3 regions of the Actimicrobium sp. CCC2.4 genome follow, and region 1 is predicted to be linked to each of the others. Evidence: predicted binding sites of a transcription regulator. Region 1 holds the regulator's gene; each other region holds the start of a gene.
The links. The regulator LexA, encoded in region 1, represses DNA repair genes until DNA is damaged. The targets are predictions, from matches to a motif close to ACTGTATNNNNATACAGT.

Region 1 (4,229 bases):
CTTTCTCGACAGCGAAACCCTGCTTGGTCAACGCATCGGCGATGTCTGCATTGGTAACTGAACCAAACAGACGACCATCAACACCCGACTTTTGCGAAATTTGGACGGTCATGCCGGCCAGCTTTTCGCCATGCGCTTGGGCTTCGGCCAATTTCTCGGCAGCGATTTTTTCCAGTTCCGCGCGCTTGACTTCGAATTCAGCGACAGCGCTGGTGGTCGCACGACGCGCCATGCGCTGCGGGATCAGGAAGTTACGGGCATAACCGTCCTTGACCTTGACGACTTCGCCAAGATTGCCAAGGTTAACGACTTTTTCTAACAAAATGATTTGCATATTTTTCTCCGAATTGGGTAATTGACGTTTGCGTCAATTACGCGTGGTGCAGGTCGGTGTACGGCAGCAGCGCGAGGAAACGTGCGCGCTTGATTGCAGTGTCGACCTGGCGTTGATAGTGAGCACGGGTACCGGTCAGGCGGGCTGGCATGATCTTGCCGTTTTCCTGGACGAAATCCTTGAGCGTATCGACGTCTTTGTAGTCGACCTGTTCCACGTGTGCAGCGGTGAAGCGGCAGAATTTCTTACGCTTGAACAATGGATTCTGTTGTTTGCGTTTTTCTTTAAGCTTGAGCTTGTTCTTGTCGAATTTTTTACCGAATGCCATTTGAGGCTCCTGTATCTGAGGTTGGTTCGAAATCAATGATGTGAAACACGAGACTTTTACTGTTGCGGTTCTTGCGTGCCAGGAAACCGGTGAAGCGGAACATCGCGCCCAATCGGGCTTGATCAAAGCGGCCTGAAATTTCGCCTGCTGCAATGGCAGAAATCTCGAACTCGACTTGTCGTTCTACCCGGGCTTCGGTTTGCGTCGATGCGTGCTGCAATTTTGCGGACACGATCGGGATGCCAGCCGGTGTGTAGCGCATGAGTTCACGCTCGGCAATGCTGGCAACAAACTGAAGCTGGTTCACTCTTCCTGGTAACAATTACGCTGCAGGTGCCTCGGAACGATGGCTCTTGGCCGCATCTTCCTTTTGTACTGCCTTCATCATTGGCGAAGGAGCGGTTTCGGCTTTCTTCAACTTGACGGTCAGGTGACGCAGGACTGCATCATTGAATTTGAAACCGGTTTCGATTTCGACCAGGGTCTCGTTGTCGCATTCGATGTTCATGCAAACATAGTGTGCTTTGGCGAGCTTCTGGATCAGGTAAGCCATCTGACGACGACCCCAATCTTCAACGCGGTGGACAACGCCACTGTGGGCTGCAACGACAGCCTTGTAACGTTCGATCATGGCGGGCACTTGCTCGCTCTGATCCGGATGGACGATAAATACTATTTCATAATGACGCATGCAATCTCCTGTTGGACGGATTGAAAATAACGCCCACCCCGGCGTCAAGACGAGTGTGGGAAGAGGAAAGTCGGCAAGGATACCCGCAAAGCTGATAAAACTCAATGATTGCCCACCTTTGCTGTCGAATGGCTCCTGCAAGCCCTGTAATGGCTTGCATTTGACGGCTCACTGTATAAAACTACAGCCTGTTCATTCACACAGCAAAGCGCCAACACCATGATCAAACTTACCGCGCGGCAGGAACAAATCCTGAATCTCATTCGCGACGCGATCATCAATACCGGTTTTCCGCCGACGCGGGCCGAAATCGCCAGGGAACTGGGCTTTCGCTCGGTCAATGCCGCTGAAGAACATCTGCAGGCACTGGCCCGCAAAGGCGCCATCGAAATCTCCCCCGGCACGTCGCGCGGCATCCGGCTGATCAAGTCCGCCACCGAACTCGCGAACGAACGGGACAGCCGGCAGTTGGTGCTGCCCCACCCTGCGTTGATGCAATTGAGCTTGCCACTGATAGGCAGGGTTGCCGCAGGGTCGCCCATCCTGGCGCTGGAGCACGTTGAAGCGACTTATCAGGTTGATCCGTCCTTGTTCAGTGCCAAACCGGATTACCTGCTCAAGGTGCGCGGCATGTCGATGCGGGACGCCGGCATCATCGATGGCGACCTGCTTGCCGTCAAAAAATCCGACAATGCCCGCAACGGCCAGATCGTCGTTGCGCGCCTTGGCGACGACGTGACGGTCAAGCGGTATCACAAGTCGGATGACCTGATCGAACTGTTGCCCGAGAACGCTGACTTCAAACCGATACGCATCGATCCAGAGCGGGATGATTTTTCACTGGAGGGATTGGCTGTCGGCCTGCTGCGCAGTTGGAACTGAAGCCGGCTGCGCATCTCGTTCGTGCGCGGATCAATGCTAGGCATCCACCTTAGGTAGATAACGGTGGTGCCCCGGCAGCGATAGCGTGATCAATATTCTTTGTACGGCAGAAACTTGCCGCTCAACACGACATTGACGCGATCTCCTTTGGGGTCGGCTTCACGCTGAATATCCATCTTGAAATCGATCGCGCTCATGATGCCGTCGCCGAACTCTTCATGGATTAATTCTTTAATGGTGCTGCCGTAAATGCTGACGATCTCGTACCAGCGATAAATCAGCGGATCGGTCGGAACGGCGGTAGGCAGTGATCCTTTGTAAGGCACGATCTGCAACCAGGCGGTTTCTTCGTCGGTCAGATCAAACAGGTCTTTTGCGATGGCCGCCTGCGCAGCACTGAAAGTCATCTGGCCAAGCATGGCCGCGGTCGTCCATTCCTTGCTATTGCCGACTTTTTCTGCGATGCCGCTCCAGGTCATGTGCTGACGCACTTTGGCAGATAAAATTTTCAGGGTGACTTGGTGACGATCCATTAGGTGTTCTCCGGGGTGAAATGACCAGCTCCACCGAGCAAGCACCATGCCATCCAAACGAACACCAGTTGCTCATGGATCGCCCCATTATCGTTATCAGAAACCGGCGAGACGCCGCTTTTCGTCAACCTTGATGCTCGCAACGGCCGATATTGGTGCGCTCTGCCGGGCACGAAACAGCCAGAAGTGTTGCCAGTCATCGCCAGGGCGGGCACCGTCCCAGATCGGCTCCCAGAGCGACGGGTCGACCTCCTTGCTGCCACTGGTCGCATACCCTTGCATCAGTAAGACATCGCACGTGGCACCGGGAAGAATTTCACGCCGTATCGTGATGCGATGGGCGACATAGTCGAGCATGGCCCGCTCGCTTTCTCCCATGCCGACGCTGGCCACACACCCGGTCGATGATGGCCACGGAATAGCCGAAAACACTTGCTGATAACTTTTCCCGTAGTCCAGCCACGGCATCCATAGCGTAGTCAGCAGCGCCCATGTCAGCGTCAGTCCGGTGAGCCAACTGGTCAGGCCCTTGGCCGGGTGCCGGGCGAACAGGCGTTGTGCATACCAGGCCGCGCCCGTCAGAGACAGAGCCAGTGCAAACGTCGGCAGGTCAAACTCTGGAATAAAATCTGCTGGCAAGACCCGCAGCAGCCAAGGCCAGGACGGCGGCGCGCCGGTCATCATCATGATGACCCAGCCCAGCCAGATCACGCCGGCAAGCAGCGCGAACAGCCACTGGCTACTTTTTACCCAGAGCCGTTCCAGTAGATGGGGGACGAACGACACCGATGGCGCTGCCAGAATGGACAGCGGAACCAGCAGCGGCAATGCATACACTGCACGCACTGACTCCGACACCGACAGCACCAACATCATCACCAGTGTAGCGACCAATCCGTATTGCATCGCCGGATGAATCAACGCAATCTGCCTCTGCCGCCAAAGCGCATACAGCGCCAATGGCAATGAGGGAAACGCAAACCAGGGCAGCGTCTGCAGCCAAAATCCCTTTGGATGTTCTGTTCCCATATGCACCACCGAGAATCCGAAAAAACGCCCGAAGTTGTTTTCCCAGAACCAGACCATGAACATGGCGGGCGAACGGAGATACAGCAGGAACGGCCAGACCAGCAGCATCGGCAAGGATGTCGCCAGCGCAATTATCAGTCCGCGAAAATAAGGCCACGTGCGCCACTCGGCAAAACATACCGGCAACATCAATGCGGTGATGCCAATGACGGCAGGCCCGATCACCCCTTTCGACAGAAAACTGATCCCGACACCAACGCCAAGCAGCAACCCCCCCGCCCTCATCGTCGTCAATACCCGCGAAAATCCCCAGGCCGACAGCGCAAATCCGGCCAGCAACGGAACGTCGGGCATCATCATGTGCGTTTGCGTCAGGGTGCCCAGGCAGCCGAGCAACAGCAAGGGAGCATAGCGCCCGCTTCCGCTACCCCA
Region 2 (4,229 bases), 470 kb from region 1:
AAGTCAGCGGGCTTTGATAAAACGGTTTGTGCTGGCGCGTAATCAAAGCCAGCGGCCGGGCCAGCAACCAGGTTGGACGCGGCAAGATAGCTTGCAAAGAAGGGCTGACAAGCCGCGCAGACGATTGTCGTACCGGTAGCAAGGCATAACTTTTTTCAGGCCGGTGATCCGCGACCAGTGAGAGCCGGCGTACCGCATCGTTGCCAAGACGGCTCTGCAGGCGCTCGACCAGCAAACCTATGCTTTCGTTTTGCGATGCTGCGGTCGGAAACAGTTCAGTGTTCGGCGCTGCCAGCGCAACGATCTCGTCGGCTGCCAGCGACAGTTCGATGACAGGTGCAATTAATGCGACTTGCCCGAGCCGTTCGCGCAGCAATAGCGTCAGGTGGGCCGGATCGCGGCTGGCGCTGGCGAGCTGGATATGGACTGGCGTGCTGCGATGATCGCGCTGGCGGGTCGGTTCATGGTGCAGCCATAGCGTGATACTGCTGATGGCCGACTGATGGGCATTGAGCCAGCCGGTCAGTTGCAATAGCAGACGGCGCGCGGCAAACAGCAGCGCATCGGTATGGCTGACTTGCGCAGGTAATTCCAGACGGACATCAAAACTTACTGGTGCCGTGAACCAGGCGTGGACCTCGGCTTCGTCACCGTAGGCACGGTCTATCTCGCGCAGCAGCTCATTGCCGAAGCGTCGTCCAATACCGGTACGCGGCATCCGGCGCAACTGGCCCAGCGTGTGGCAACCGATGCCAAGAAGCGTATCAAGATGCGGGCGCGCCGAAGCAATTGCCGCCAATGGCACCGGTGCCAGCATCCCGTCCAGGGTTTTGTCTTGCCAGACGCCGGCGCTGTGCGCCAGCAGTTGCGCTGCGCTAGCCGTCGGTGCGCACGCCATGTGGGCGTGCAAGCCAAGGTCATCGATGCCGCCGGTGAGTTGTGCCAACAGATTGTCGAAACCACCGAACAGTCGCAGACTGGCAGTGATGTCAAGCAACAAGCCGGCATCCCGCACCACCACTTGCGGCGTGAAATGCAAGGCCCACAGCGCCGCTTCGTGCAGGGCTTCCAGCTCTTGTGCCGGCGTGCGCGGAAGAGACAGCAAGCCGGCGCGCATGCTCCAGGCGTTCGCCTCCGACATGCCTGCTGCGATTCCGCACCCGGTAGCTGGCTGGTTTGCCCCGATGACCCGTTTGCGTTCGACCACCACGACCGGCGTGGTCGCGGCCTCAGGCCGGCAGCGCAGTACGGTATCGAGTGGCAGTTGCGGAAAGTGCAGGGCGATCCACAGCATGGCGTGAGTTGACCGGTAAGGTGAAGGGAAGAATATCAGCGACGCGGCGCTCGGCAAAAGGCTGATCCAGTACCGCCGGCACCGCCAGCGGCAGGATCACGGGCTGGCTGTGTACCGGGCCGCGGCGTTTGATCACCTCGACCGACAACTGGCCCGATGCTGCCGCCCGGCACACCATGCGCAGCGGTGCCGGCGAGGATTCGTGTTGCGCCGCCGCCGGGCGGAACACGAAAGTCAACCCTTCGCCGCCGCCGGCAGCCAGTTGCAACCGGCGCAAATGATCCGCGCGGCATTGCGGCAACCAGCACAATAGCGCGCCGAAACTGGCACTCTTGAGTGCTTGCTCGATGGCCCAGATGCGGTCGGCCGGCTTTTCAGCCTCGACCAGCAGGATGTGCGTCAGGTCGATACCCAGTTCGGCCAGTGCAGCCGCGAATGGAATATGCGGCGGTGCCATCAGGATCACGGTTTTTTTGGCCTGCGTGAGTGATGCGATCAGCGGTGCCAGCAAACGCAATTCGCCGATGCCCGGCTGTGCCAGCAGCAACTCGATCAGCACTGACGCCGGCCAGCCACCATTGGGCAACTCCCGATCCAGCGCGCTGAACCCCGACGGCGTCGTCACCGCCCGCTGCGATCCCATCTGGTTGCCGCGCCAGACAGTGTCCGGCATGGTCGCCAGCAGGGCATTGGCGACGGCAGGGGTGGCAAAGCGGGTGGTGGATGCGAGCATGGGAATCTCCGTTATGATGAGCAAGGCAATTTTCCAGGTGTTTCGTAAAACACTGTATGGATGAACAGTATATGTGATTTTGGGTACGTGCCGTCAAGGCGTTTTTCGATAAATATTTCTTGAGCAGCAATGCGTGAACCGCTACTCTGGCGAGGATTTTTCCGCCTGGAGCTGCTGTAGTGAAAGACTTTCCCAATGGCCTATAACCCGGTCCATCCCCGCCTCGCCTTTGTCGACCTAGAAACCACCGGCGCCACCGCCGTCATTGACCGGATCACCGAAGTCGGCATCGTTGAAGTCGATGAAGATGGCGTGCGGCACTGGAGCAGTCTGGTCAATCCGCATCGGCATATTCCCGAATTCATCGAAGGTCTGACCGGAATTTCGAATGCGATGGTGGCCGATGCCCCGGGCTTCGACGAGCTGGCAGCCGAGATCCATCAGCGGCTCGAAGGGCGTATTTTTCTGGCGCACAATGCGCGTTTCGACCACGGCTTTCTGAAGAACGAATTCAAGCGCGTCGGCATCGACTTCCGGCCGACCGTGCTGTGTACCGTCAAACTCTCGCGCAAGCTCTATCCCGAATTTGCCAAGCACAATCTCGATACACTGGCCGAGCGCCATCAGTTGCAGGTGACCGAACGCCATCGCGCGCTCGGCGACGCCCAGCTGATCTGGCAATTCTGGGAAACCATCCACGCCACCTTCCCGCATGCACAGATCAATGCCGCCATCAAGGAACTGACCGCACGGCCGAATTTGCCCTCGCAGCTCGATGCCGCGATGGTCGATGACTTGCCGTCCACACACGGCGTGTACCTGTTTTTTGGCGAGGGCGCGCTGCCCTTGTATGTCGGCAAGGCCAACAACTTGCGCCGGCGCGTGCTGTCGCATTTCAGTGGCGACCATCTTTCCGCCAAGGAGCTGGAACTATCGCAGCAAATCCGCCGCATCGAATGGATTGCCACCGCCGGCGAGCTGGGTGCGCTGCTCAAGGAAGCGATGCTGGTCAAGCAACTGTCGCCATCGCATAACCGGCAATTGCGCCGTTCGAGTGCCGCCTGCCTCTGGCGTCTTGATGCGCAATCGCAGATCACGCTGGTCAAGACCGACGACTTGCCCGCCGCCGACGAGGCCGAGCTGTTCGGTCCGTTTGCCACCCACCGCAAGGCCACCACCGCGCTCACGGCCATCGCCACTGCGCACCAGCTTTGCCTGGTCTTGCTCGGATTGGAAAAAGTCGCTGCCGGCAAGCCGTGTTTTGCCAGCCAGGTCGGTCAGTGCAAGGGCGCGTGCTGCGCGCGTGAAAGCCTCGCGTCGCATACCGCGCGCTTGCGCATGGCACTCGAAACCAGCCGCCTGCATCCGTGGCCCTATGCCGGGCCGATCGGCATCCGTGAAGAAGCGGCCCTGCATGTCATCGACAACTGGAGCTATCTGGGCACGGCTGCCAGTGAAGCCGAAGCGCGGCAACTGACCGAACAGGCACCGCCGCGCTTTGACCGCGACGTCTACCAGCTTTTGCATAAAAAACTGGCGTCCATGCCGGACCAGATCACCCCACTTTATCGAGGCGTACCCTGATGAAAAAAATTGCCTCCAGTCTGTTGTGCTTGCTGGCGTCTGCCAGCGCGCAGGCAGTGGATATTCCGGCGTTCTCGCAAATGCAAGCCGGCGCGCCGGTCATTGGCTGGAGTGTTGTCAAGCCGGCCGCCAAAGTGCCGGATACCATCTACACGCTGGTGCGCGACGAAGGCCAGACCGTGCTCAAGGCTGAGGCCGATCACTCGATGTCGATCATGGCGCACACGGTACGCATCGACCTGAAAAAAACCCCGCTGTTGCGCTGGCGCTGGAAGATCGCCGCTCCCGTGAAGGGTGCCGACATGACCAAAAAATCCGGCGACGATTATGCCGGCCGCATCTATGTGCTGTTCGACTATCCGGTCGAGAAACTCAGTTTCGCCACCCGCGCCAAACTGAAGATCGGCGAAGCCCTCTACGGCATGAAAATCCCGACCGCCGCGATCAATTACCTGTGGGATAACCGCCAGCCGGTAGGCACCTGGCAAGACAACACCTACACCGACCGCGCCCGCATGCTGGTGGTCGAAAGCGGCAGCGACAAGGCCGGCCAGTGGATCACCGAAACACGTGACGTCGCGGCGGATTTCAGGACCGCCTTCGGCGAAGAAGCGCCGG
Region 3 (4,229 bases), 1.8 Mb from region 1:
TTGGGTTGGGTTGCGAAGCTCAGCATTCATGCGGGTTACGGTCGCCGGTAGCTTGGTTTTTATGTGCTTCGCCACGACCAAGCCGGGAGCGGCCCGGCAGCCGGTCACTTCTTTTTGCTTCGCCAAAAAGTAAGTAACCAAGAAAAAGGCGACCGCGATGCGGCTGCCCTGCGGGTTCCCAAAAACGGTAGTCAGGCAAGGGGAGTGCCGCAAACTCGCTGCCCTTGCAGGGCGCAGATTCGCTTGCAAGCGAATCCCGTTACGCAGGCGGATCGCATGCGATCCGAAACCCCTGCTTCACCTCAAACAGTGCGGCCCTCTTATCCCTTGCCTGACTACCGTTTTTGGCAGCTGCCTCAATGCGGAGCAGGTCAAGGTCAACAACCACGTCAAAAGCAACCGCAACTTCCAAAGCAACTTCAAAAACAACTTCAACTTCAACGGCAACGACACGGGGTTGCCGTTGCCGTTGCCGTTGCCGTTGCCGTTGCCGTTGCCGTTGCCGTTGCCGTTGCCGTTGCCGTTGCCGTTGCCGTTGCCGTTGCCGTTGCCGTTGCCGTTGAAGTGGCCGTTGACCTGTTCCGCATTGAGATAGCTGCCAAAAGCCGGAGTCAGGCAGGGGATCAGAAGGCCGCACTGTCTGAGCGTAGCGAGTTTGCGGCCTTCCCCCTGACTGGCTCCGGCTTTTGGGAACCCGAAGGGCAGCAGTCTCGCGGTCGCCTTTTTCTTGGTTACTCTCTTTTTGGCGAAGCAAAAAGAAGGGACCGCATGCCGGTCCGGCTGCCGGGCCGCCCCCGGCTAGGTCGTGGCGGAGCACAGACAAGCCAAGCTACCGACGACCGTAACCCGCATGAATGCTGGGCTTCCCAACCCAACCCAACCCAACTTACGACGCGTGCTGTCTAGGGATGTTAGCGTTTATGCGGGCCGCCCCCGGCTTGGTCATGACGGAGTGCTTACAGTCTCATCAACCGCAAGTGATCCATTCGGTGCAATGCCCTGCGGTTGTTGCACCCTACGATCTGCGTTCGGTGGGTTCAGACAAGACAGCGCTAGCGCCGCGTCGGACTGTAATCCGGAAAAAACTCGCGCAGCAGAAATTGCTGCAGTCCGGCCTGATCTGCCGGTTTGGCGCTGAGCGTGATGGTCTTGCCCAAGCGGCGTGAATCCCACGTGAAATCTTCCTGTGTGTGCTCGCGGATGATCTCGATCATCTTCTTGACCACGGCGATGCGCACGTCTTCTTCGCTGCCCTGTTCGACATTGAGAATCTGGCTCCAGTTACGGCTGGCTTCTTTTTTCCAGCCGCGGAACAGGAACTCCGCATTGTGCGCGCCGACACTGCGCAACTGGAACAGGCCGCCGCCACTTTCCTTTTCAATGCCGGCCGCCTTCATGCTGGTCGCAATATTGGCCAGTGCGGCCTGACGGCCGCGTTCGTTATCCTGCTGCTCGGGGGTACCGCGCGCGGCCTGGGTCTGACGCTCCTGCGATTCGGCCTCGGCACGTTGTTGCTGGCGCGCTGCCAGCCGGCTTGAAAAATCATCTGCGGGATCGGGCTCCGGCGGCGGTACGGCGCGTTTCAGTGGCTGTTGCGTGATGGCGGGTTCGGGTGCCGCACGTGGCTTGCTCGGACGTGCTGCGGCTTGCCGCTGCGGCGGCGGTCGCGGCCTGGCGACCGGCTTGACCACGGGCTTGGCAGGCACATCGGCGCCACGCGCCCGCTTCGGTTGGGCGGACCGGTCCGGCGTATTCGGGATCATCATCAGCGTGGTCTCGACATCGCGCTTGCCCTGCACAGGCAATGGCAGATTGTTTTGATGGTAGAGGATCAGCCATAGCACCAGTCCATGCAACAGCAGCATGAGGATGGCCGCGACCGTCGTCGTCACCGGCCTGGAGCGCGGCGGCTCGACGGGCACGATGCGGTCGCTGGCACGCCGGCGCGGTGAATGGATAGCAGGAGTGGTGTCGTAGGGCAAGGGGCGGTGCGAATCCGGTGGAATAAATGGCCACGGCACAGGCCGGTACAGGGTAGCGATCAGGGTAGTGAGGTCGAAGATTACCATTGGACGCACAGACTATTATTTCGTCATGTATCTTCTAGCCCCGTGGAGCATGATGATCCCGGTCTGCGCGCCGTCGCCGGAGCGACGCCGTCAATCATCGTTGATCTCCCGCAAAAACCCCTGCTTGCATAAACCACTGTTTTTTTATACAGTTCGGGTTGTGATTCACTTTGCTGACGCCATCTCGTTAGCTACCTACCGCTGAAAGTACATTCATGGACGACAAAAAAGCCGTATCCGGTTCAGATAAAAGCAAGGCGCTGGCCGCAGCGCTGGCCCAGATTGAAAAACAGTTCGGCAAAGGTTCGGTCATGCGCATGGCTGACGGTGCAGTGGTCGAAGAAGTCCAGGTCGTCTCGACCGGCTCGCTCGGCCTCGATATCGCGCTCGGCGTCGGTGGCTTGCCACGCGGCCGTGTCGTCGAAATCTACGGTCCAGAATCCTCCGGCAAAACCACGCTGACGCTGCAAACCATCGCCGAAATGCAAAAGCTGGGCGGCACCTGTGCCTTCATCGATGCCGAACACGCGCTCGATGTCGGCTACGCCCAGAAGCTGGGTATCAACCTGTCCGAACTGCTGATCTCGCAGCCCGATACCGGCGAACAGGCCCTTGAAATTACCGATGCGCTGGTGCGCTCGGGCGGCGTCGACCTGATCGTCATCGACTCGGTCGCGGCCTTGACGCCACGTGCCGAAATCGAAGGCGACATGGGTGACTCGCTGCCGGGCCTGCAGGCACGACTGATGTCGCAAGCACTGCGCAAGCTGACCGGTTCGATCAACCGCACCAACACGCTGGTCATCTTCATCAACCAGATCCGCATGAAAATCGGCGTCATGTTCGGCAATCCCGAAACCACCACCGGCGGCAATGCCCTGAAGTTCTATGCGTCGGTGCGGCTCGACATCCGTCGTACCGGTTCGATCAAGTCCGGCGACGAAGTCATCGGCAACGAAACCAAAGTCAAGGTCGTCAAGAACAAGATCGCGCCGCCATTTCGAGAAGCGCATTTCGACATCCTGTATGGCGAAGGCGTATCCCGTGAAGGTGAAATCCTCGACCTCGGTGCCGATGCCAAGATCGTTGAAAAAGCCGGAGCCTGGTACAGCTACAACGGCGAACGGATCGGCCAGGGCAAGGACAATGCACGGACCTTCCTGAAAGAGCGTCCCGAGCTGGCCCGCGAAATCGAAAACAAGGTGCGTGTCTCGCTGGGCGTGCCTGAACTGGGCGCCCTCAAAGGTACCGAGCCGGCCAAGAAAAAAGCGGCTGACAAAGCCGCCGACAAAGCCGCGATCGAAGGCAAGGATGTCGTCGCCGAATGAGCGATGTCACCCGCGCTGACAGACTGACAACCGTCTTACCGGCCTGATGGCAAGGCCGGGTGGCAGCGTTAAAGTCAGTCTGAAGGCGCGGGCCTTGCGCTTTCTGTCGATGCGTGAACACAGCCGTCTTGAACTGGCGCGCAAGTTGCAGCGCCATGCGCAAGAGGGCGACGATGTCGACGCCTTGCTCGACTGGCTGGAAAACGCCAAATTTCTCTCGCAAGCCCGCTTCTCCGAATCCCTGATCCATCGTCGTGCCGCCCGGTTCGGCAACAACCGCATCGTCTCCGAACTGCAAAGCCATGGCATCCAGGGCGAAGCCTTGAGCGATCTGAAAGGACGCCTGCAAGTCGACGAGCTGGCGCGTGCCCGCGAAGTCTGGCTGCGCAAATTCGGCGCGCCACCCGCCGACGCCGCCGCGCGCGGCAAGCAAATGCGCTTCATGCAGCAACGCGGGTTCTCGCACAAGGCGATTCAGGCGGCGATGCGCCTGCGCGGTGACGACGAGTGGTTGCCAGGCGATGACGACTGATTGGGGCCGGCATCAGATGAGTTGCGCAGGCTTTAGGCAATAGGCCATGGACAAGCGGCCGTAAGCGAAGCGAAATATCGTCGCTGCCGGTCTACCGGGTGGTAACGGCAAATCGAGCTGTGCTACACTTTCTCGGTTTTTGCAGTGCCGCATGAGCGGTTGTGAACGCAGAATCTGCCTTTACTGAACGCAAATGCGGCAGTTATCTTCGTTGTCGCTCTTTTATGGCAGTGGTCCGCATGCCCCTATCTCCACCCGTTTCCCGTCGCGCACTCAAACATACCCGTACCCTCACGGTCG

Region 2: a site for LexA is predicted at 2,079-2,096, ahead of imuA (translesion DNA synthesis-associated protein ImuA). Genes of this name have one in related genera too.
Region 3: a site for LexA is predicted at 2,205-2,222, ahead of recA (recombinase RecA). Genes of this name have one in related genera too.

Annotation. Positions count from the first base shown of each region.
Region 1 is NZ_CP133777.1:2,199,131-2,203,359, reverse strand. Features, by position in the region: gene rplI (50S ribosomal protein L9) at 1-334, opposite strand, end outside; gene rpsR (30S ribosomal protein S18) at 372-662, opposite strand; gene priB (primosomal replication protein N) at 649-969, opposite strand; gene rpsF (30S ribosomal protein S6) at 985-1,353, opposite strand; gene lexA (transcriptional repressor LexA) at 1,573-2,235, shown strand; gene cynS (cyanase) at 2,325-2,768, opposite strand; gene RHM62_RS10290 (ArnT family glycosyltransferase) at 2,865-4,229, opposite strand, start outside.
Region 2 is NZ_CP133777.1:2,673,307-2,677,535, reverse strand. Features, by position in the region: gene RHM62_RS12220 (DNA polymerase Y family protein) at 1-1,294, opposite strand, end outside; gene imuA (translesion DNA synthesis-associated protein ImuA) at 1,230-2,027, opposite strand; gene RHM62_RS12210 (3'-5' exonuclease family protein) at 2,223-3,611, shown strand; gene RHM62_RS12205 (DUF3047 domain-containing protein) at 3,611-4,229, shown strand, end outside.
Region 3 is NZ_CP133777.1:3,968,048-3,972,276, reverse strand. Features, by position in the region: gene RHM62_RS18305 (hypothetical protein) at 277-906, shown strand; gene RHM62_RS18300 (hypothetical protein) at 1,053-2,078, opposite strand; gene recA (recombinase RecA) at 2,285-3,397, shown strand; gene recX (recombination regulator RecX) at 3,444-3,929, shown strand; gene RHM62_RS18285 (DUF2889 domain-containing protein) at 4,169-4,229, shown strand, end outside.